DNA from 4 places in the Bradyrhizobium sp. USDA3010 genome. Region 2 is predicted to be linked to each of the others. Evidence: predicted binding sites of a transcription regulator. Region 2 holds the regulator's gene; each other region holds the start of a gene.
The links. The regulator LexA, encoded in region 2, represses DNA repair genes until DNA is damaged. The targets are predictions, from matches to a motif close to TGTTCNNNNTGTGTTCNG.
Positions count from the first base shown of each region.

Region 1: a site for LexA is predicted at 2,701-2,718, ahead of AC066Y_RS02685 (DNA recombination protein RmuC). Genes of this name have one in related genera too.
Region 3: a site for LexA is predicted at 2,756-2,773, ahead of AC066Y_RS20505 (YifB family Mg chelatase-like AAA ATPase). Genes of this name have one in related genera too.
Region 4: a site for LexA is predicted at 2,363-2,380, ahead of AC066Y_RS22870 (ImuA family protein). Genes of this name have one in related genera too.

Region 1 covers NZ_JBWJZD010000001.1:603,521-609,409, reverse strand. Annotated here, with positions in the region: gene AC066Y_RS02695 (AmpG family muropeptide MFS transporter) at 1-827, opposite strand, end outside; gene AC066Y_RS02690 (GIY-YIG nuclease family protein) at 905-1,210, opposite strand; gene AC066Y_RS02685 (DNA recombination protein RmuC) at 1,461-2,669, opposite strand; gene def (peptide deformylase) at 2,840-3,367, shown strand; gene fmt (methionyl-tRNA formyltransferase) at 3,535-4,470, shown strand; gene truA (tRNA pseudouridine(38-40) synthase TruA) at 4,470-5,207, shown strand; gene dapE (succinyl-diaminopimelate desuccinylase) at 5,270-5,889, opposite strand, start outside.
Region 2 covers NZ_JBWJZD010000002.1:478,828-484,716, reverse strand. Annotated here, with positions in the region: gene thrS (threonine--tRNA ligase) at 1-72, shown strand, start outside; gene AC066Y_RS05350 (hypothetical protein) at 460-597, shown strand; gene AC066Y_RS05345 (HAD family hydrolase) at 1,417-2,055, shown strand; gene AC066Y_RS05340 (molybdopterin molybdotransferase MoeA) at 2,069-3,280, shown strand; gene lexA (transcriptional repressor LexA) at 3,512-4,216, shown strand; gene AC066Y_RS05330 (hypothetical protein) at 4,459-4,887, shown strand; gene AC066Y_RS05325 (hypothetical protein) at 5,033-5,260, shown strand; gene AC066Y_RS05320 (ComEC/Rec2 family competence protein) at 5,257-5,889, opposite strand, start outside.
Region 3 covers NZ_JBWJZD010000012.1:181,213-187,101, forward strand. Annotated here, with positions in the region: gene rsmI (16S rRNA (cytidine(1402)-2'-O)-methyltransferase) at 1-208, shown strand, start outside; gene AC066Y_RS20490 (YraN family protein) at 195-578, shown strand; gene gshB (glutathione synthase) at 609-1,556, shown strand; gene AC066Y_RS20500 (MBL fold metallo-hydrolase) at 1,746-2,717, shown strand; gene AC066Y_RS20505 (YifB family Mg chelatase-like AAA ATPase) at 2,824-4,362, shown strand; gene AC066Y_RS20510 (hypothetical protein) at 4,481-4,999, shown strand; gene AC066Y_RS20515 (PAS domain-containing hybrid sensor histidine kinase/response regulator) at 5,103-5,889, shown strand, end outside.
Region 4 covers NZ_JBWJZD010000015.1:85,094-90,982, reverse strand. Annotated here, with positions in the region: gene AC066Y_RS22880 (inorganic phosphate transporter) at 1-168, opposite strand, end outside; gene AC066Y_RS22875 (UdgX family uracil-DNA binding protein) at 763-2,196, opposite strand; gene AC066Y_RS22870 (ImuA family protein) at 2,452-3,246, shown strand; gene AC066Y_RS22865 (Y-family DNA polymerase) at 3,137-4,918, shown strand; gene AC066Y_RS22860 (error-prone DNA polymerase) at 4,989-5,889, shown strand, end outside.

The DNA of each region.
Region 1 (5,889 bases), on a different contig from region 2:
TCCGCTAGCTTGAACAGCGTGACGAAGAGCAAGATTGCGATCGCGGCATCCCGTGACAGGAAATCTTTGAGACTGGCGACCGCAACCTCAATGACGCGCCTTCCAGCGACTTCTCCGGTGCCGGCATGTTCCGCGCTAACCTCGACGGATTGTTCCGGCTCGATCGCCAACAAGGTTGCTGCTATCCCGACTGCGATCAGAACGCCCATCACCACAAAGGTCGCGCTATAGGCGTGCTGCTGATCGACGCCCGTGTTCACGATGGCGCTGACGAGCAGCAATGAGCCGGCGCCTGAGACCAATGCGGCGACGCGGTACGCTGCGACGTAGGAGGCCATTCCGGCCGCTTGCTCGGATTTGCCGAGGCTTTCAACGCGGAATGCATCGATGACAATGTCCTGTGTCGCCGATGCCGTCGTCACTAGCAGGGCCGCGATCGCCACCAGCGCGGGAGCTTTGAACGGATCGCAACAGGCGAGCAGAATGATCGCGCCCATGAGCCATAGCTGGGTCAGGATGAGCCATGCGCGACGCCGTCCGAGCAGTCGGCTCAGCACGGGCACATCGAGGGCATCGACTGCGGGGGACCAGAAAACCTTCGCCCAATAGGGGGTGCCGACAAACGCAAACAAGCCGATCGTTTTGATGTTCACGCCGCTTTCGGTCATCCAGGCTTGCAACGTCTGGCCGGCGAGTGAGAACGGCAGGCCAGCAGAAAACCCGAGCAGCATCACAACTAGCACGCGCCGCTGAAAATACACGGCGACCAATTCGTGCCATGAGGCGGCCTTTTGGGGCGGGGGCGCAGTCGCTTCAGGTGCGGTCATGGTCAGTTGTTACCAGATTCGGCCGCAAAAAGACTGTCACCGCCCGGCTCGACCGGGCGATCCAGTATCCCAGAGGCCTATCCGCCGCCACCGGCTATCTCCGGGTAAAGATCAATCCAGTCCGGATTGTCCTTCTCGATCAGGGCAATTTTCCAGGCGCGCGGCCATTTCTTCAGCCGCTTCTCGCGCTTGATCGCGTTCTCAGGATCATCGAATTGCTCGAAATAAACCAGCTTCACCACATCGTATTTCTCGGTGAAGCCCTTGATGAGTTTCAGCTTGTGCTCGCCGACGCGGCGGATGAGGTCATTTGTCACGCCGATATAAAGCGTGCCGCCGATGTGGCTGGCGAGGATGTAGACGTAGAAGCTGCGTGCCCCCAAACTGCTGCCTCTGGGATACTGGATCGCCCGGTCGAGCCGGGCGATGACACCTGATTATGCTGCGCGATCTGCGGTCAGCAACATCACCAGGCACGATCATAGAGAAGTCGTTACCAGATTCGGCCGCAAAAAGACTGTCATCGCCCGGCTTGACCGGGCGATCCAGTATCCCAGAGGCCTTCCGCCGCCGGCGGCTATCTCGGGGGTAGAGCCGGGCGCGCGAGCGCCAAACGACTTCTGAAGGCAACACCTACTCCCCCGCCTGCAGTTTGCGCGGGCCGGGGAACAGCTCGGGCGCGCTGGGTTTCACGAACCGCGGCACCTCGATTGGGGTCTCGGACTTGCTGAAGTCGAGTTCCTCGATGCGGCCGGCGCGCTTCTCGATCTTGTCGGCCGAGATCAGGATCTGCCTGACGTCCTCGTTGACCTGGCCGAAGTGATTTTGCAGCTTGAGCACGCGCTCGCGCAGGCGGCCGAGATCGTCGCCGAGATGCATCACCTCGTTGCGGATCTGGTCGGCGGCGTCGCGGATGCGGGCGTCCTTCAGGATCTGCTGCATCACCTGGATCGCCAGCATCAAGAGCGAGGGCGACACCAGCACGACGCGGGCGCGATAGGCCTTCTGGACCACGTCGTCGAAGCCGTCATGGATTTCGGCATAGACCGATTCCGAGGGCACGAACATCAGCGCGGTGTCCTGGGTCTCGCCCGGGATCAGGTACTTCTCCGCGATGTCGCTGACATGCTTCAGCACGTCGGCGCGCAGCCGCTGGCTGGCGAATTTGCGTTCCTCGTCGCTGCGCGCGTCGTGCAGCGCGGTCATGGCCTCCAGCGGAAACTTCGCGTCGATGCAGAGCGGGCGCTGGTCGGGCAGGAACACGACGCAGTCCGGCCGCTTGCCCGTGGTCAGCGTGTACTGGAACTCGAACGAGCCTTTCGGCATGCCGTCCTGGACGATCGCCTCCATCCGCGCCTGGCCGAAGGCGCCGCGCGACTGCTTGTTGGCGAGCACGTCGCGCAACGTCGTCACCTGGGTGGTGAGCTCGTTGAGGTTCTTGTGCGCGTGATCGATGATGCCGAGCCGCTCATGCAGCACGCGCAGCGAATCCATCGTGTTGCGCGTGGTCTGTTCCATCGATTGGCCGACCCGGTGGGTCACCGAATCGAGCCGCTCGTTGACGGCACGGGCCATCTCGGCCTGACGGCCGGCCAGAGCCTGCCCCATCGCGTCGACCCGCCCCGAGGCCTCGCTCTGGGCCCGTAGCATGTCGGCGAGCCGCTCCTCCAGCTCGTCGGCGCGAATGGCCTGGGCCATCGCGAGTTCCGCGCCGCGCCGGCTGGCGCGCGCGATCACCACGGCGATGGCGAACAGCAGGATCAGCGCCAGCGCGCCAAGGCCGATTAACGCGTCGGCGACACGGACCGGAAGGTCGCCAATCGTGAGGAGAATCTCGTTCATGCCATCAGTTGTAGCCGATTCGGCACCGTCATCGAACGAAAAGGGAACATTTGTGGTAAACACGCCCTTAAATTTCGTGGTTAACGTTGCGTGAAGAAACGTGGTTAAGGCTGCGTTAGCCGGTTCCTGAGCGGATTGACCCCATGAAGTCAGCAGCTTAAATCGCCGCCATGGCATTACGAGAAATCATCATCCTGCCGGACAAGCAGTTGCGTCTGGTGTCGAAACCGATCGAGAAGGTGACGCCGGAGATCCGCAAGCTCGCCGACGACATGCTCGAGACCATGTATGACGCGCCGGGCATTGGGCTCGCGGCGATCCAGGTCGCGCAGCCGCTGCGGCTGATCACCATGGACCTCGCCAAGCGCGACGAGAACGGCGAGACCACGCCGCAGCCGCGGGTGTTCATCAACCCGGAGATCATTTCGCATTCGGAGGAGCTGTCGGTCTACGAAGAGGGCTGCCTGTCGATCCCCGAATATTACGAGGAGGTCGAGCGCCCGGCGCGGGTCCGCCTGCGCTTCACCGACCTCGACGGCAAGCTGCACGAGGAGGATGCGGATGGGCTCTATGCCACCTGCATCCAGCACGAGATCGACCACCTCAACGGCGTGCTGTTCGTGGACTATCTGTCGAAGCTGAAGCGCGACCGCGTTTTCAAGAAATTCGAGAAGGCCGCCAAGCGCGCGGCGGAGTAGGCGTTGCCGGCTCCTCAGACGCGTCATGGCCGGGCTTGACCCGGCCATCCACGTCTTGCTTCGCTGATACGAAAGACGTGGATGCCCGGGGCTTCTGATGCGAGGACGCGCTTCGCGCTTGAGCCCGTGCATAACGGAGCACTCCAAATGCCATCGAGCCCTGTCTGATGCCTCTCCGTCTGATCTTCATGGGCACGCCCGATTTCGCGGTGCCGACGCTGCTGGAGCTGGTGGCCCATGGCCATGAGGTCGTGGCGGTCTATACCCGCGCGCCGAAACCGGGCGGGCGGCGCGGCCTGCAGTTGCAGCCGACGCCGGTCGAGCAGGAGGCGCGCCGCCTCGGCATTCCCGTGCTGACGCCGAAGACCCTCAAGACGCCGGAGGCGCTCGAGGAATTTCGCGCGTTTGACGCGGATGCCGCCGTCGTGGTCGCCTATGGCATGATCCTGCCGCAGGCGATTCTCGACGCGCCGAAGCTCGGCTGCTTCAACCTGCATGCTTCGCTATTGCCGCGCTGGCGCGGCGCCGCGCCGATCAACCGCGCCATCATGGCGGGCGACGCCGAAAGCGGCGTGATGGTGATGAAGATGGATGTCGGCCTCGACACCGGCGACGTCGCGATGGCCGAGCGGCTGCCGATCTCCGACAGCATGACGGCATCCGACCTGCACGACGCGCTGGCGCCGCTCGGCGCCGATCTGATGGTGCGCGCAATGGGCGCGCTGCAGCGTGGCGGGTTGCAGCTGACGAAGCAGAGCGAGGACGGCGTCACCTATGCCGCCAAGATCGAGAAGGCTGAGGCGCGGATCGACTGGAAGCAGCCGGCGCGTGCGGTGCTGCGGCACATTCACGGGCTTTCGCCGTTCCCCGGCGCCTGGTGCGAGCTCTTAGGCGAGGGCGAGCCGGTGCGGCTGAAGATCCTGCGCTGCGAACTGGCCAAAGGCGCGGGCGAGCCGGGCGATGTGCTCGACGACAATCTTGCGATCGCCTGCGGCGATGGCGCGGTCCGGATTCTCGAATTGCAGCGCGCCGGCAAGGCGCCGATGAAGGCGGCGGATTTTCTGCGCGGCACGCCGCTGAAGCCGCCGGCGCGGCTCGCCTGATGCCGCGCTACAAGCTCACCATCGAATATGACGGCACGCCGTTCTCCGGCTGGCAGATCCAGGACAATGCACCGACCGTGCAGGGCGCGCTGGAGACGGCGGTCAAGGCGATCTGCGGCGAGGACGTGCGCGTCCATGGCGCCGGGCGTACCGATGCCGGCGTGCATGCGCGCGGCCAGGTCGCGCATTGCGACATCGCCAAGCATTTTCCGCCCGGCCGCTTTCGCGACGGGCTGAACGCGCATCTGCGGCCCAATCCGATCGGCGTGCTCGCGGCTGACATCGTGCCCGACGATTTCGAGGCGCGGTTCTCGGCGATCAAGCGGCACTATCTCTATCGCATCACCAACACGCGGGCGAACCTCGCGCTCGACATCGGTCGCGTCTGGCGCGTGCCGCGCGCGCTCGATGCGGGCGCGATGCACGCCGCCGCGCAGCGGCTGCTCGGCAAGCACGATTTCACCACCTTCCGCGACACCGAGTGCCAGGCCAAGTCGCCGGAGAAGACGCTCGATCAGCTCGACGTCACGCGCGAGGGCGATGCCATCAACATCGTGACGTCGGCGCGCTCGTTCCTGCACAGCCAGGTGCGCTCGATGGTGGGATCGCTGGTCTGGGTCGGCGAGGGCCGCTGGAATGCGGACGATCTCTTTGGTGCACTGGCCGCCCGCAACCGTGCCGCCTGCGGCCCCGTCGCGCCGCCGGACGGGCTATATCTGGTGCGGGTGGACTACTAGCGGCCCCAATCCCTACTGTGCATGGGGTTGTTTTCGATATTTTGTCCAGCCACGCGGCTGGATTACGCAAAATACCTGTCCAATACGCACCGATAGATCCGCGTCAGCTTCTCCAGATCGGCCACCGGCGTGCGCTCGTCGATCTGGTGCATGGTCTGGCCGACCAGGCCGAATTCGATCACCGGGCAATAGCTCGAGATGAAGCGCGCATCCGACGTGCCGCCCGATGTCGAAAGCTCCGGCTTGCGGCCGGTGACCTCCTCGATTGCGGCGACCGCGAGGTCGGTGAACGGGCCGGGCTGGGTCACGAACACGTTCGAGTTCGACGGCTGCCAGTCGATGTGGGCACGGATGCGGTTGCCGCAGGCTTTCTCCAGCCGCGCGTCGACCAGCTGCCGCAGGCTCTCCTGGGTGTGGTTGTCGTTGTAGCGGATATTGAATTTCGCCCGCGCCTGGCCGGGGATCACATTGCCCGCGGTGTTGCCGACATCGACCGTGGTGAATTCGAGGTTGCTGGCCTGGAATTGCGCGCTGCCGTGATCGAGCGGCTCATCGCTCAGCGCCACGATCAGCCGCGAGATATCCGGCACCGGATTCGAGGCGCGGTGCGGATAGGCGACGTGGCCCTGCACGCCATCGACGATGAGCGTGCCGGACTGCGAGCCGCGCCGGCCGATCTTGA
Region 2 (5,889 bases):
TCCGTTTTGCCGCTAAATGACGCCGTCCGGGCGCTTCGAGCGCGTGCTCGTCCGGGCAAGGTCGCCGAGTGAAAATTCGCTGTGCGTTGCCCGCTGTGCCGGGGAGCTCCGCGACCCAAACAAAGGGCCCCAGCGAGGGGGTACACGCTGAGGCCAGAGCAACTTGGTCACACCATCCTAGACCTCGCCCCGGCGCTTTCCTTTGCTCCTTCGGAGTTACCGGATTCATACGGGTCGAAGACTGAACCTTATTGCTCGCTCGCGCGTATCCATAACATCAGGATTTTGCCATTCCTCCTGCGGCTAGAACCAACGCCGCCCGTCGTATTTCAATGCGGGCGGCGTTGCGCGTCTCCGCCCTGCGGCGAGACGCGACCCCGGCGTGCCCACACAGCTGACACGAATGAAAGTTCCCCGGCAGGAACCGGAACGGATATCAGCCGACGTGAGTTGGACAGCATGATCCTTGAAGGATGGAGCACCATCGCCGTGAGCCGAAAAACCCTGCAGGCACGTTCGGAGCAGGCGCTCGTCGTCGTCATCCTCAGCACCGGCGCGCTCATCGCCTACCTCGGCCTGGCGCTTTCCAGGATATGAGAGGTCTGCCCGGCAAGCAGCAAGTCGCTTGACGCACCAAAAGCCCGGAAGGCCCAATCACTGATTTGCCCGACGGCGCAAGCCTCGCAGGATCGAGGGGCGGATCGCGGTCGTCACGAACGTGGGTCGAGATGCGGTGGACGCGGAGCGTTGCGACTGACGAGCGCAGGCAATGCGGACGGCGAAGTCGTGTGGTCCTGACGTCCTAGCGGCGTGTCTCCCGCGAGATGCGAAGCATCGTCGCGAGGCGGTGACAAGCAAGCCTGGTCTCGCCGGGGAGAGCACGAAATAAGCCGTAACCCATCGCGCAGGGAAAGCCGGAGTCTCCGGTCACACCTGTGGTCCTACCCCCGAGCTTTCTACCTTTTGCTCGGGGCCCATGAGTGCGATCGGCACCCGGCTTTCCCTGCGTCCTCTTCAAGAGCGAAGGCGAAACGAAATGCAAAGCTCGGGCATTCATGTCGCGAGAACGTCGATGTGTGACTCACGGATCGTGCAACACATTCGCTGTCGTCCCTGCGAAAGCAGGGACCTATAACCACCGAAGGTGATTGTTGCGCGACGCTGGGGCCACAGCCCTCTTTTACAACACGACCCTGTGGTTATGGGTCCCTGCTTTCGCAGGGACGACGCCGGGAGAAGCCGCCGCTCCTCGGTTCAAGCACAGGCGTCTCTGGAATACTGGATCACCCCATGCGCGGGTGATGACACCGCGTGAATGGACCGAGCCGGGCCAACGTCAGCACCTTGGTCGCATGTCTGCCGCACAAATCGAGGACATTGCCGGCCGCCCGCAATTCTCGTACACGGTTTCACGCAATGACCTCGCAACTCTCTCCCGATTCCGTCGACGTGCTGCTGTTCGATATCGGCCGCGTCGTGCTTGACATCGACTTCGAGAAGGTGATGGCGCACTGGGCGCGGCATGCCGGCTGCGCGCCGGCCGACCTCGCCACGCGCTTTGTCGTCGACGACAGCTTCAAGCATCACGAGATTGGCCGGATCGACGATGCGGCGTTCTTTGAAAACCTGCGGCGGACGCTCGGCATCAACCTCACCGATACGCAGTTCCTGGAAGGCTGGAATGCGATCTTCACCGGCGAGATGCCGGGGATTGCCCCCCTGCTCGCCACCGCCGCCAGGCGGATGCCACTCTACGCCTTCTCCAACACCAATCCGGCTCATGTCGCGCATTTCTCGGTCACCCATGCCGAGCTGCTCAGCCATTTCCGCACCGTCTTCCTGTCCTCGACGATCGGGTTTCGGAAACCCGACGCCGAGGCCTACGATCATGTGGTAAAAGCCATCGGCGTGCCGGCGTCGCGGATCCTGTTCTTCGACGATCTGGCTGCCAACATCGAGGGCGCGCGGGCGCGCGGCCTTCATGCCATCCACGTGACATCGACGGATGACGTGGCGAGGGCTCTGACTGCACTTGGTCTTGAACATTTGGATTGAAGGAGCTCCGAGCGTGGCCCTGATGCCGGTTGCCGATGCCCTGTCCGCTGTCCTCGCCGGCGCCGAACCGCTGCCGGAGGAGATGGTCGCGCTCGATGCCGCCTACCACCGCACCCTGGCGCGCGACCTCGCCGCCCGGCGCACCCAGCCGCCGCAGCCGATGTCGGCGATGGACGGCTATGCCGTGCGTGCGGCCGACGCTGGTGATCTGAAGGTCCGGCTCAGGGTGATCGGCGAAGTCGCCGCCGGCCGGCCGTTCGAGCGCACGGTCGGCGCCGGCGAAGCGGTGCGGATCTTCACCGGCGGCGTGATCCCCCATGGCGCCGACGCCGTCATCATTCAGGAAGACACCGCCGTCGACGGCGACCACATCACGATCACGGAGCTAGCTGCCGCCGGACGGCACATCCGCCCGGCCGGCGTCGATTTCCGTGAAGGCGACGTGCTGCTCGCGGCCGGCAGCCGCCTCTCCGATCGCGCGCTGTCGCTGGCGGCCGCCATGAACCATCCGGAGCTCGCGGTGCACCGCCGTCCCAAGGTCGCGGTGCTGGCGACCGGCGACGAGCTGGTGATGCCGGGCTCGACGCCCGGCCCCGGCCAGATCGTCTATTCCAACGGCTATGCGCTGCGGGCGCTGGCGCGCGCCGAAGGTGCCGAGACCGTCGATCTCGGGGTTGCCGCCGACACGGTGGAAGCCACCACCGCCGGCATCCGCCGGGCGCGCGAGACCGGTGCCGACATCCTGATCACGACCGGCGGCGCCTCGGTCGGCGACCACGACCTGGTCAAGCAGTCGCTGGAGGCCGAGGGCGTCGAGATGGCGTTCTGGCGGATCGCGATGCGGCCCGGCAAACCGATGATGCATGGCCGGCTCGGCGCGATGCGGGTGATCGGCCTGCCCGGCAATCCGGTGTCCTCCTATGTCTGCGCCTTCCTGTTTCTCGTGCCGTTGATTCGGGCGCTGAGCGGCCGGAAAGCGATTCACCATCGCCGCGCGAGCGCATTGCTCGGCCGCGACCTCACCGCCAACGACCAGCGCGAGGACTATCTGCGCGCTCGCCTCGAGGAGCGCGAGGACGGCACGCTGATCGCAACGCCTGTCACGCAGCAGGACTCGTCGCTGCTCGGGAATCTCGCTGCGGCACGGGCACTTCTCGTGCGTCCGCCGTTTGCGCCTGCCGCCGTCAAAGGCAGCGAATGCGAGATCCTGACGCTGCCTGAGTGACAGCGCAGTTTGGATCGCTTGAGCGCTCACCGGATGCGTTCACCGGAAATTAAGTGGTTGCGGAACACATATCGAACATATAGTGTCCGTTCATGATTTGTTTCGAGTACTGGTGTGTACAAATGGGAGGCCGCGAGGGAGCGCTTGTGATGAGCACCGTGCTCCTGAGGTCAGGCCCCGCCTGAAAAGTCTCGGAATCGAACGACGCTACCAACCGGGGGAATACTCGAGATGCTCACGCGCAAACAGTACGAACTTCTGCGTTTCATCAATGAACGTCTGAAAGAGGCCGGCGTACCGCCCTCCTTCGACGAGATGAAGGATGCGCTCGACCTGCGCTCGAAGTCCGGAATCCACCGCCTGATCACTGCACTGGAGGAGCGCGGCTTCATCCGCCGCCTGCCCAACCGCGCCCGCGCCATCGAAGTCATCAAGCTGCCCGAGCTCTCGGCCGGCGGCGGCAACGGCCGCCGCGGCTTCACCCCGAGCGTCATCGAAGGCACCCTCGGCAAGCGCACCAGCACGCCGCCGATCGCCGAGGACGACGGCAACCGTCCGGTCGCGGTCCCCGTGATGGGCCGGATCGCTGCCGGCACGCCGATCGAGGCGCTGCAGACCCGCAGCCACACCATCAGCGTGCCGCCCGACATGCTCGGCTCCGGCGAGCACTATGCGCTGGAAGTGCGCGGCGACTCGATGGTCGACGCCGGCATCCTCGACGGCGACATGGCGCTGATCCAGCGCAACGACGTCGCCAATACCGGCGACATCGTGGTGGCGCTGATCGACGAGGAGGAAGCCACCCTGAAGCGCTTCCGCCGCCGCGGCGCGTCGATCGCGCTGGAGCCGGCCAATACCGCCTATGAAGTGCGCATCCTGCCGCCGAACCGGGTCCGCATCCAGGGCAAGCTGATCGGCCTCTATCGCAAATACTGATGGCGGCAAGGAACGAGCGACACATCGGATCGTTCCTTGAATGATAGCGTAACGTGCGGCCTACCCGATGCGCTCCGATACCTCTCACGCAGCGTCGCGTGTTTGTGATCGGGAGCGTTGGGCGACCAGTCGTACAATCGCCCAGAAACGAGGAGACACTCGTTCGCTATCGTCCACTCTGGTAGAGGCCCTATGCCTCAAGGAGAGGCACGGGTCGCTACCTCGATTTGAGGAGCCATCCGATGTGTGACTATAGTCTGCACGCCGTGGCGTCGCGCCCCGCCATTGTTGGAGAGACGCTGATCACCACGACTTTCCGCGGGACGTCGACCCGCGGCTTTGCTTCGGAGACCGATCCCACTGTCGCGGTCTGCATGCTGCCGGGCACCGAGCTCGCTTTCGCCGAGAACGTTCGCTACGACAGCCGCTGGATCTGGACCAAGACGATGAACTTCCGCGTCGGCGTGTTCAACGAAGTCGAGCCCGACGTTCCCGATCGCCATCATGACGCGGTCGAATTCCCCGACGGCAGCCATGTGCTGGTGACCCAGCTCGTCGAGGGACAACGCGTCAGCGTGCTGCAATTGCCGGCACTGCATCCGCCGGTCGAGCAGAAGCCGAAGGTTGTGGAGCGGCGGCCCTCCGCATTTGCGTCGCTGTTTTTGGGTTGAACGCATCGTCGCCGCGGAATGAGCTGTCCGGCGGCGGGTGACCTAAGCGATTTCGAGCGACCCCGGACGCCGGGTTCCGGGGCGCGGCTGGAGAATTGCGTCGGCGCGCGCCTTGGCGCATCATCGGGCACGGAGGACGTGCGTGGTGGTCGACAAGGTCACATGGCAAAAGGCCGGACGCGTCACGGAGCCGGGCCGGTATATGTTCCGGTTCGGCTGGCTGACGGTGACGGCTGACGACCTGAAGGTCTGGGAGCAATTCCCCGAGGCTTCCTTCACCCTCGTCAAGAAGCCCGACGCCGGCCCCGACTCCGACGAATACCACCTCGGCCTGTTCGAGCTGCCCACCGGCACCTCGCTCGATCCGGGCTAATCCTCGGCCTGCAAATCGGTCTCGGCCGGCGTCGTATCGACGGCGGGCCGCGGCGCGCTGGCGGGCGTGCGCAGCGTCGTCTCGCTCTCGCTATCGCCGGGAACCGCCGGCGACCACGGCCGGTCGATCCCGCCGGGCTTGACCGCATCGATGGCATAGCCGTCCCTGATGCGCCGCAGCACCAGCGCGCCGTGGCGCCGCAACCGCTCGGCATCGATCACCGAAGCCGCGCAATCCTTCGGCGCCGGACGCGCGCTCACGATCAGCGCCGCACGCTCGCAATCGTCGGCCAATGCCTCCGGCCGGCTCGCCAGCGCGACGAAGGCGCCGCGGGGACCTTGCGTCACGCAGCCGCTCGGATCGCAAGAGACACCCTCACCGAGCGATGCGTCGGTGGCGATCCGCGCATCGGCATCCGCCGCCAGCCACTCCTTCACGAGAAAGGCATCCTTGGCGCTGTGCATCAGATGCAGCCGCCCGTCGCCGCCCCGCACCGCGACGTTGCGCCCGTCGGCAGAGACCAGCACGTCGGGCTGCGGCACCCGCACCGCCCAGACCGAAGCCACCACCAGCAGCATCGCACCCGACCAGCGCAGCGGCGAACGCAGCAATCCGAGCAGGATCAGCCC
Region 3 (5,889 bases), on a different contig from region 2:
CGTGCTCGTGATTGGACCTCCGGCCGACGATGCCGGGGTGATGGGCCAGGATGCGCTCGACGATCTCCTGCGCGCGCAGCTTGGCCGCGGCAGCGTCAAGGATGCGGTGGCCCACGCGGTCGAACTGTCGGGCCGGCCGCGCCGCGAGGTTTACGCGCGCGCCCTCGAGCTCGCGAAGACCATCGGGGACGGCGATGGCGAAGACTGACAGCGCCTCGCCCGAACGCGTCGCCGCGTTCCGCACCGGCATCTCGGCCGAGAGCCGCGCGGCGGCCCTTCTGATCGCCAAGGGCTATCGCATCCTGGCGAGACGCTTCCGCACGCCCTATGGCGAGATCGACCTCGTTGCGCGCCGGCGCAATCTCGTCGCCTTCGTCGAGGTCAAGGCCCGTGCCAGCCTCGACGACGCCGCCTATGCGGTGACGCCGCGCCAGCAGCAGCGCATCGTCAACGCCGCGCAGGCCTGGCTGATGGCGCATCCCGAACATGCCGAATTTGACCTCAGATTCGACGCCGTGCTGATTGCGCCGAAGAGCCTGCCGCGCCATCTGTTAGCGGCATTCGACGCAAGCCCTTAAAGTTACCCTCAGACCTCGCGGGACACACTTATGAAATTGAAGATCGCCGTCCAGATGGATCCCATCGCGCGCATCAACATCCGCGGCGATTCGACCTTTGCGCTGCTGCTCGAGGCGCAGAAGCGCGGCCACGGCATTTCCTACTACACGCCCGACAAGCTGTCGCTGCGCGGCGAGGAGCTAGTGGCGCCGGTGCAGCCTCTCACCGTGCGCGACGAGGTCGGCGATCACTTCACGCTGGGCGAGCCGAAGCGGGAGCCGCTCAACGGCTTCGACGTCGTGCTGCTGCGGCAGGACCCGCCGTTCGATCTCGCCTACATCACCTCGACGCACTTTTTGGAGCGCATCCATCCGAAGACCCTGGTCGTCAACAATCCGGCCAGCGTGCGCAACGCGCCGGAAAAGCTGTTCGTGATGAATTTCCCGCAGCTGATGCCGCCGACCCTGATCTCGCGCGACCTCGACGAGATCAACGCCTTCCGCGACCAGCACGGCGCCGTCGTCATGAAACCGTTGCACGGCCATGGCGGCGCCGCGGTTTTCCGCGTGATGCCGCAGGACATGAACTTCGGGTCGCTGTTCGACATGTTCTCGGTCACCTTCAGGGAGCCCTGGGTGATCCAGCGCTTCCTCCCCGAGGTGAAGCATGGCGACAAGCGCATCATCCTGGTCGACGGCGAATTCGCCGGCGCCGTCAACCGCGTGCCGGCGGCGGACGATCTGCGCTCCAACATGGTGCGCGGCGGTGCGGCCAAGGCGACCGAGCTCTCCGATCGCGAGCGCGAAATCTGCGCCACACTCGGACCGGCGCTGCGCGAACGCGGCCTGCTGTTCGTCGGCATCGACGTGATCGACGGCAATCTGACCGAGATCAACGTCACCTCGCCGACCGGCATCCGCGCCATTCAGCGGCTCAATGGCCCCGACGTCGCAGCGATGATCTGGGATACCATCAAGAAGAAGCGCGCCGCGAAATAATCCTCTTCCCTTGTGCGCTGCACATGCAGGTTGAGCTCTAGCCAGAGTTCGACCGCGCTGCCGTTCGCCTTATTCTTCTTGCCAGCTTGCGCAGGCGAAGGCAGCATCCTGTTGCCTGCGTCAGGTCAAGCGGCGGGCCAATGCGGGCGACAACGCGAAAATCTCATAAAAATCTTGGAGGAAGACGTTATGACGCTCAATGTCTCACGACGATCCTTGCTCGCGCTCGGTGCCGGTCTCGGCGCCAGCACACTGCTCGGCGGCACCGCGCAGGCGCGCGCGCCCAAGCTCGGCACGCAGACACCCTATTGGCACCGCTTCGTTCTCGGCGATGCCGAAGTGACGGTCGTCTCCGACGGCCCGCTTCCGCTCGGCGATCCCTCCGGCACCTTCACCGGCGTGCCGAAGGAAGAAGTGAAGAAGATGCTCTCCGACAATTTCCTCTCGCCCGACAATGTCGTGCTCGAGCAGAACTCGCCGATCGTCAACATGGGCGACAGACTGATCCTGTTCGATACCGGCATGGGCACCTCGAAGGCCTTCGGTCCGACCACCGGCCGGCAGCAGAAGAGCATGCAGGAAGCCGGCATCAAGCCGGAGGACATCGACGCCGTCGTGCTGTCGCACGCGCATATCGATCATATCGGCGGCATTGTCGGCGCCGACGACAAGCCGCTGTTCCCGAATGCGCAGTACTACATCGCGCAAAGCGATCTCGATTTCTGGACCGACGAAGGCAAGATGGGCAGTCCGTTGAAGGACTTTGTGGTGCACGCCCGCAAGAACCTGCTGCCGGTGCGCGACCGCATCGTGTTCTTCAAGGACGGCCAGGAATTCCTGCCCGGCGTGCAGGCGATCGCGGCGCCCGGCCACACCGTGGGCCACACCATCTTCATGGTCAGCTCGGGTGGCAAGTCCTTTGCCTTCCTCGGCGACCTCTCGCATCACGCGGTGCTGCTGCTGGAGCGGCCGCGGATGGAGTTCTCCTACGACACCGATCCGAAGCAGGCGGCGAACTCACGGGTCAAGCTGCTCGAGATGCTGGCCGCGAACAAGACGCCGGTGATGTCCTACCACTTCGCCTGGCCCGGCTACGGCCATGTCGCCAAGGCCGGCGAGGGCTTCCACTACTATCCGGAACCGATGCAGATGACGCTCTGACGGCTGATCATCCGGGGACGGCGCGCGTCGCCCCCGGATGTTCCCTTAATGTTCTTGCGCTGGGCAATCCGCTCCGCTACCTTGGGTGGCGGAAGATAGGGGCAGCATGGTCCAGCGGGTTTCCACCGTCGCATTCGAGGGGATCGAGGCTCGCGCGGTCGACGTGCAGGTGCAGGTCGCGCCGGGATTGCCGGCGTTCGCGATTGTCGGCCTGCCCGACAAGGCGGTGTCGGAGGCGCGCGAGCGGGTGCGCTCGGCGCTGATCGCCTCCGGCCTCGCGCTTCCCGCCCGTCGCATTACCGTCAACCTCGCGCCGGCCGACCTGCCCAAGGAGGGCAGCCATTACGACCTGCCGATTGCGCTCGGCCTGATGGCGGCGATCGGGGCGATCCCGCCGGATGCGCTCAGCGGCTTCACCGTGCTCGGCGAACTCGGGCTCGACGGCTCGATCGCGCCCGTGGCAGGCGTGCTGCCCGCGGCGATCGGCGCCAATTCGCGCGATGAGGGATTGATCTGTCCGGCCGCCTGCGGCTCGGAGGCCGCCTGGGCAAGCCCCGACATCCAGATCATTGCGGCGCACTCGCTGATCCAGATCGCCAATCACTTCAAGGGCACGCAAGTGCTGTCGCGGCCGCAGCCGAAGGTGCATGAGCGCGAGGAAGCCTTGCTCGACCTGCGCGACATCAAGGGCCAGGAAAGCGCAAAGCGCGCGCTCGAGATCGCGGCCGCCGGCGGACACCATTTGCTCATGATGGGCTCGCCCGGCGCCGGCAAGTCGATGCTGGCGGCGCGGCTGCCCTCGATCCTGCCGCCGCTGTCGCCGTCGGAGCTGCTCGAAGTCTCGATGATCGCCTCCGTCGCCGGCGAGATCCGCGACGGCGCCCTGACCGCGCGGCGCCCGTTCCGCAGCCCGCATCATTCCGCAAGCATGGCGGCGCTGACTGGCGGCGGCATGCGCGCCAAGCCCGGCGAGATCTCGCTCGCGCATCAGGGCGTGCTGTTCCTCGACGAATTGCCGGAGTTCGATCCGCGGGTGCTGGATTCGCTGCGCCAGCCGCTGGAAAACGGCGAGGTTTCGGTGAGCCGGGCCAACCATCGCGTCACCTATCCGGCGCGCTTCATGCTGGTCGCGGCGATGAACCCGTGCCGCTGCGGCCACGCCTATGAGCCCGGCTATTCCTGCAAGCGCGGCCGGCTCGACCGCTGCACTGCCGACTACCAGATGCGGATCTCCGGGCCGCTGATGGATCGCATCGACCTGCGGATCGAGGTGCCTGCCGTCACCGCGGCGGATCTGATCCTGCCGCCGCCGGCGGAGGGCTCGGCCGAAGTCGCCGCACGCGTCGCGGCCGCGCGCGACATCCAGCTCGCGCGCTACGCTGCCGCCGGCATGCCGCATGTCCGCACCAATGCGGAAGCGCCGAGCGCGCTGCTCGAAACCATCGCGCAGCCTGATGCGCATGGCCAGAAGCTGCTCCGCGAGGCGGCCGAGACCATGCACCTCACCGCGCGCGGCTATCACCGCGTGCTGCGGGTGGCGCGCACGCTCGCCGATCTCGACAACGCCGAGACGATCGGCCGGCTGCACCTCGCCGAAGCGCTGTCCTATCGTGCATTGGCCGACGATTTGCGCCGCGCGGCGTGATCTCCCCCGTTTCCGCCCGGTGCCTGCCGCGTCAACGCGACAGTAACCACTCTCATTTACGCTCCGCAAACCATAAGCACCGCGATCCGCGGCAGACTTGGGTCGAGCGAGTTGTGTCATGTTGCGTATGAAGGTTTTGGCCTCGGTGGTCCCCCTTGCCGTGGCCGCGGTGTTTGCCCGCGCTGAATTCCTGCCGGGCCCCCGGCCCTGCATCGAGGTCGGCGGCGCCACGATGCAGATCGCATCGGTCCCCTGGCAGGCGCGGCTTCACGTCAGCTTCACCGACGACCCCCGCCTTGCCACCGTCCGGGTCCGGGTCGCCGACAGCGCCGAGGCCGCCGACTTCACGGTGATCGACGACATCGACGAGGCCGAGACCGGCGCCTGCGAAGGCAACGCCGTGCCGCAGCTGATCGGGATTTCCAGCGCGCCGACCGCAACCGGCCCCGTGATCTATCTTTCCCATGACGGGCCGTTCGATTACCGCGTCTACGTGCAGTCGAAGACGTTCTCGGTGCGCGATGCCGCGGCCCTGATCGTCAGCGCCCGCGGCGGACACCGCCGCTTCGAAGCGGCATCGCTGGCGCCGCACACACGCTTCCAGGGCCAGACAATGGCGGAGTTAACCCCCCGCTAACCCTGTTCCGAGGGCGGCGCGAAACGGCCACCAACCTCAAGCACTTTTCAAGGTGGCCGACGCATCGTCATCGCCAGATCGGGCACTCTCAGGACCACCATTGATGGGGCGTTTCTTCCGGATCAAGTTGCGCCTTCGCCGCTTCCTGCGACGCCATTCCTGGGTCGCGACGATCGTCCGTTCCTTCACGATCTTCTCCGTCGCATTCGGCGGCGCCTTCGGGTTCATTTCCGGCGCCCTCTCGCAACACAGCGGCTACGATCCCAATACATTCGCGATCGGCGTCAGCTTCCTGTTCGCGCTCGCCTGTCTCTGGATCGTGACGCTCGGCATCCGCCTGCGGCTGATGCGCAGAAGGTTGCGCACCATCGTCATGCACAATGAGGCGATGGCCGACCGCAACTGGGAACTGCAGGAGGCCGAACAGCGCGCCTCCGCCCTGTTCGAGGCGCAGGACGATTTGATCGTGCTGCGCGACCTTGACGGCCTCATCACCTACGCCAACGACGCCTATTGCGCGCTGGCCCAAATCCCCCGCGGCGAATTGATCGGCAGCACCGCCACCCTCAAGGTGCTCGAGCAGGGCGACACCGCGCTCGAATCCAATGGCACGCGGGTCTACGACCAGAAGATCGAGGGACCGCTCGGGCCGCGCTGGATCGCCTGGCGCGAGGGCCTCGTGCGCAACGATGCCGGCGCGCCGGCCGAGATGCAGAGCGTCGGCCGCGACGTCACCGACCGCACCGAGAGCGAGCGCGCGCTGGCCGAAGCCCGCGATCAGGCCGACGCCGCCAACCGTGCCAAATCGCGCTTCCTTGCGATGGCGAGCCACGAGATCCGCACGCCGCTGAACGGCATCATCGGCATGAGCGGACTGCTGATGGACACCC
Region 4 (5,889 bases), on a different contig from region 2:
CGTGCCGGTGGCGTCGACGTCGGCATAGATGCTGTAGGCAACGAACAGCAGCGCGGCTGCGACCACGCCCAAATAAATGATCCCCGTCATGGGGTGGAAGCCCTTGTCGAGGTCCGGACCCTTTTTCAGGGCGGGCTCGATCGAGCCGGGTAACGCCATATCGCTCATGGTAAACTCCTGTCCCAATGCCTCCGATTTTGATCGATGCATATGACAGGCAATTGAAATCCGCCCCGTGAAATGAACCGGCCCCCCATGACGGTGGACATCCTGCGGAATTGTTGTGCAACGTATTGAAGGTCCACGAGCCTTCGCGGCCTCGTGGCAATCTTCAGCAACAGACGATCACCGATTGCGCAATGATCGTGACTGAAGTCACTCGTCCGGATTTCGCGGAGCGAGACATGCGGAAGGCGAGGATGCCGGCAGCGAGAGGTCGGGCCCGCGAAGCCACGCCACCGGGAATCGAGGTCACCGGAAATCCTGGCAACCAGGAATTCAAATAACCAGAAATCCGGCGCGTGCTGCGAGCAGGTGACTGAGGAGGGGAGGATTGCGAGATGAGGTGGCGCGCCGCACGATCGGGGCTAGCAAACCGCGCAGCGCGCCCGCCTCAGGTACGTCATGGCGTGAACATGACGCCCGATACCTTTGGAACACGTCACAGTACCACGGATCAATTAAAGGTTGTAGGCATTTGTCAGCGTCCAGAAACAATTTCACGTTGAAGTGTTGTCCCTGGTTCCGCCGGTTTGGCGCAACTCAGGCCGCGCGAGCCGCATTGCGCAGCTGATCTGCGGCAATTTTCAGGTCGTCAATAAAGCGCTGATATTCCAGCGCTTTGGCTTTCTCGTCGGGCAGCCGCAACAGGTAGGACGGATGTACGGTGACGAGCACCTTGGTTCCGTCGTGATCGATCAGGCGGCCGCGGTTCTTGTTGATCGGGGTGATCTTGCCGAGCACGCTCTGCGCTGCGGTGGCGCCGAGCGCCACCACGAGTTCCGGCCTGATGGCGTCAAGCTCGCGCGTGTACCACTGGCGGCAGGCGCGGATCTCCTGTGTGCCCGGCTTCTGGTGCAGCCGGATCTTGCCGCGCGGCACGAATTTGAAATGCTTGACCGCGTTGGTGATGTAGACCTTGGCGCGCGCGATGCCGGCGTCCTCAAGCGCGCGATCGAGCATCTGCCCGGCCGGTCCGACAAAGGGATGGCCTGCGAGATCTTCCTTGTCGCCGGGCTGCTCGCCGACCAGCATCAGCGTCGCGTCTTGCGGGCCTTCGCCGAACACGGTCTGGGTTGCGTCCTTCCATAGCGGGCAGGCGCGGCAATCGGCGGCCTCTTCGCGCAAGGCAGCGATCGTGTCGCGCGCTTGCATGTCGTGAGTTTGCTTGCGGGCCATCGGCTCATCCTGCAGCTTCAGCGGCGCGGCCGCCTTGCGTGCAATGAAGGGGCCGCTGGTCATGCGCATGGCGTCTTCGATCAGCGGCTTAATGATCGAGTCCTCGGGCAGGTTCCTCCAATAGGCCTGCGGCATCTCCATCACTTTCAGCCGCGCGGGATTGAAGAGGCCGTTGTCATGACGCCGCCAGACCTCCTCGAGCCGGTCTTCGCTCGGCACCTCGGATTTGGCGACGCCGGGCGAGATCGAGATCGCGTGCCCGTCCCAATGCGCGCAGACGTCGGGGGTCAGGATCGACCACGGCATGTCGGCGAAGCGGCCGGCGAAGAAAGGTGCGGTGAACTCGACGATGCGATGCTCCGGCTCGAACCAGGCGAGGTAATGTGCCGTCCGCTCGCGGCCGATCTCGCGGAAGCGGAGCTGCGCGTGCATCCTGTCGATATCGCGATAGACCGCGCGCGCCATCGCGTGGACCTCGGCGACGTCAGGATCATCAGTCACGCTGAGCAGATCGTGGTGGCTGCGCAGCCGCCACAGCAGGCGATAGAGCAGGGCGAAGCGCTCGTCATTGCGATGCAGGATCGCGGTCTTTGCGAGCTCGACGAAAATGGCTGTCACGTTGAACCGCGCCTGCGGCGCATCGGGCAAGTCATTCAGGCAGGATGCTGATGACAGCTCGTCGTCCTTGCGTACGGTCCACGTGACCTCCGCAGGCTTCACGTCATTCAGCGCCAATCGCCGCGCGGCCTTGCGCCAGCCCTCGAAATCGGTGTCGTTGTCGAGCACGATGATACGCATGCGATTGCTCCGTTTCCGTCACGCCGCCATTTTCGGGGCCTGCGCGCCTGACTTGCGGAAGAGCAGAGCCCGTCCGCTTCGGCGGCTGCTGAATCTCATTGATTCCATTCATGAATCGATGGGCTCACCAATCCGATTGACTCCGCGGGCCCTGTTAGCTTTATATTAGAACATATCATGAACAAATGAGCCAGTCCCTGGTTCTCTGTTCTGGTCAGTGACGGCCTCAAATTTTCAGGTGGAAGGAGCGGCGCAATGAATGGCGCACGCACGGGTACGCTTGCGTCTCTGCGCGGCAGCATCGCGCGCATCGAGGCGCCCTCGGAGGCGGCGATGCCGAACCGCATCGCGCTTGGCCACACGAGCGCGGACGCGATGCTGCGCGGCGGGCTTGCACCGGCCGCGCTGCACGAGGTGTTCGCGGCCGGCCATCAAGGCGGCGCGGCGACCGGCTTCATCGCCGGGCTCGCCGGACGGGTGTCAGCGCGCAAGCCGCTGGTCTGGGTGCGGCAGGATTTTTCCGACCGCGAAAACGGCGCGCTGTCGATGCGCGGGCTGGCCGAGCTCGGCCTCGATCCGCGCCTCCTGGTCACCGTGCGTGCCGCCGATGTCGACAGCGGCCTGCGCACCGCGGCCGACGCGCTCGCCTGCGATGCGCTCGGCGCGGTCGTGCTCGAGATCTGGGGCCATGCGCGCCAGCTCGATCTCGTCGCCAGCCGCAAATTGACCTTGGCCGCGCAAGCCTCCGGCGTCACCGCGCTGATGCTGCGGATCGCGGCCACGCCGATGCCCTCGACCGCGGAGACGCGCTGGATCGTGCGCGCGGCGCATTCGCCGCCAGGCAATGCCGCAAGCGCCTGGGGCGCGCCGCGCTTCGAGGCCGAACTCGTGCGCAATCGTCATGGCCCGGTCGGGCGATGGATCATGGAATGGAAATGTGATGAGTGCCAATTCAGTGAACCGTCGGCGTATCCTCAGCCTATGGCTGCCACGCCTGCCCATCGACCGCATCAAGCGCAAGCTCGCGCGGGACATCGCCTCGCAAGCTGATGGGCATGCCGTTGTGCCAACCGACACACGGGCGGTGGTAGGGCTCTCTCCCCCCTTGCGGGGGAGAGTTGGAGAGAGGGGTATCACGGACACCGGCGTATGCGGCTTACCCCTCTCCCTGGCCCTCCCCCGCAAGGGGGGAGGGAACCCGTCCGCTCATGCGTCCCTCACGAATGGGTTAAGTGGCGATCTCCCCAGCGTCGTGGTCGCAAAGGACCGCAACGCGATCCTGCTGCACGCGATCGACGAGGCGGCGGTGCGGGCCGGGCTGTCGATCGGGCTGCCGCTTGCCAATGCGCGGGCGATCTGCCCGGAGCTTACGGTCTACGATGCAGACCCCGCCGCCGATCTGAAGACGCTGAACGACATCGCCGACTGGTGCGACCGCTTCACGCCGCTGGTCGCGCTCGATCCGCCTTACGGGCTGTTCCTCGACATCACCGGCTGCGCGCATCTGTTCGGCGGCGAGCGCGCGCTGCTGCAGATCGTCATCAATGCGCTGAGCCGGCGCGGCTTTGCCGTCAGTGCGGCGATCGCCGGCACCTCGATCGCGGCGCGCACGTTGACGCGCACCGCCTCGGGGCAGATCATCGCCGATGGCGCGGAGGCGGAGGCGGTCGGCCCGCTGCCGGTGTCGGCGCTCGGCGCCGATCCTGCCGTCACCACCGGCCTGCGCCGCGCCGGCCTGAAGACCATCGGCGATGTCGCCTCGCGCGCGCCGCATGAGATCTCGGCGCGGTTCGGTGCCGATTTCACCACCCTGCTCGGCCACGCGCTCGGGCAGGGCGATGCCCCGATCAGCCCGCGCAAGCCGCTGCCCGATTACATCGTCGAGAAGCGTTTCCCCGAGCCCATCGCGACCGACACCGTGATCGCGCTGACGCTCTCAAGCCTCGCCAAGACGCTGGTCGCGGCGATGGAGAAGCAGGGCAAGGGCGCGCGGCAGCTGGAAGCGAGCTTCTTCCGCACCGACGGCGCAGTGCGCGCGATCATGGTCGAGACCGGGCGTCCGGTGACACGGCCGGAGATGATCGACCGCCTGTTCCGCGAGCGGCTCGATGCGCTCAACGATCCGCTCGATCCCGGCTTCGGCTTCGATCTCATCCGTCTTGCCGCGGGGCGTACCGAGATCGTGGTGCAGCAGCAGCGCGATCTCGACACGTCAGTGCACGACAATGACGAGATCTCGGCGCTGATCGACCGCATCGCCGCCCGCATCGGGGGCAAACGCGTCGTCGTGCACCTGCCGCTCGAGAGCCATATCCCCGAACGATCAGCGCTCGCGCTGCCGGCGCAACATCATCTGGCCGCGGCGAGCGCGGCCGCCTGGCCGGACCGCGTCGCCGGCGAGCCGCCGCTGCGACCGCTCAGGCTGTTCGAGCGGCCCGAGCCCATCAAAGTGCCGTTCGCGAGTGTGCCGGACGGTCCGCCGCACCAGTTCACCTGGCGGCGCGCCTTGCATGCGGTGGTGCGGGTCGAGGGCCCCGAGCGCATCGCGATGGAATGGTGGAAGCAGGACGGCGCGGCGCTGACGCGCGATTACTTCCGCGTCGAGGATGCCGAGGGCCAGCGCTTCTGGATCTTTCGCGACGGCCTCTACGAGAGCGAGTTGCGCGACGAGGCGGGCGAGCCGGTCCCGGCCAACTGGTATGTGCACGGGCTGTTCGCATGAATATGCAGAGCGTTTTCGAGCGAAGTGGGAGCCGGTTCGCGTGAAGAAAACGCGTCAAAACAAGAATCTGATGCCCGACTATGCCGAGATCGGCATCACCAGCAATTTCTCCTTCCTGCGCGGCGGCTCCGATCCGCGCGCCTATGTGCATCAGGCGAGCGAACTTGGGATTCCCGTGATCGGGCTCGCCGATCACAACACGCTGGCCGGCGTGGTGCGCGCCTGGAAGGAGCTCGACAGCGACAAGGTCGCCCATCCGCCCAAGCTTCTGATCGGCGCCCGCATCGTCTTCATCGACGGCACGCCCGATATCCTGGTCTATCCGCGCGACCGCGCCGCCTACGGCCGGCTGTGTCAATTGCTCACCCGCGGCAAGCGCGGCGGCGGCATCGAGCGCATCGAGAAGGGTGACTGCCGGCTCACTCTGTCCGATCTCGTCGATTTCGCCGAAGGCCAGCTCCTGGTGCTGGCGCTGGCGCATCGTTTCGAAGAGGAGAAAGCGCTTGGTCTGCTCGCGCAGCTCAAGGCCAGTGCCGCCGACGGCGTCTGGCTCGCCGCAAGCCTGCTCTATCGCGGCGACGACAGGCGTCGTCTCGCGCGGCTCCATGGTCTCGCCACTGACGCCGGCGTGCCGCTGCTCGCCACCAATGAGGTGCTCTATCACCATCCCGCCCGCCGCCCGCTGCAGGACGTGCTGACCTGCATCCGCGAAAAGACCACGATCGAGGCGGTCGGCCGCAGGCTCGAGGCCAATGCCGAGCGGCATCTCAAGCCGGCGCTTGAAATGATCAGGCTGTTTCGCGACTGGCCTGACGCGATCGCGGAGACCATGCGCTTCGCGAAACGCATCTCGTTCTCGCTCGACCAGCTCAAATACCAGTATCCCGACGAGCCGGTACCGCCGGGCAAGACCGCGCAGCAGCATCTGGAAGACCTGACCTGGGCCGGCGTCGACAAATATTTCGGCGGCG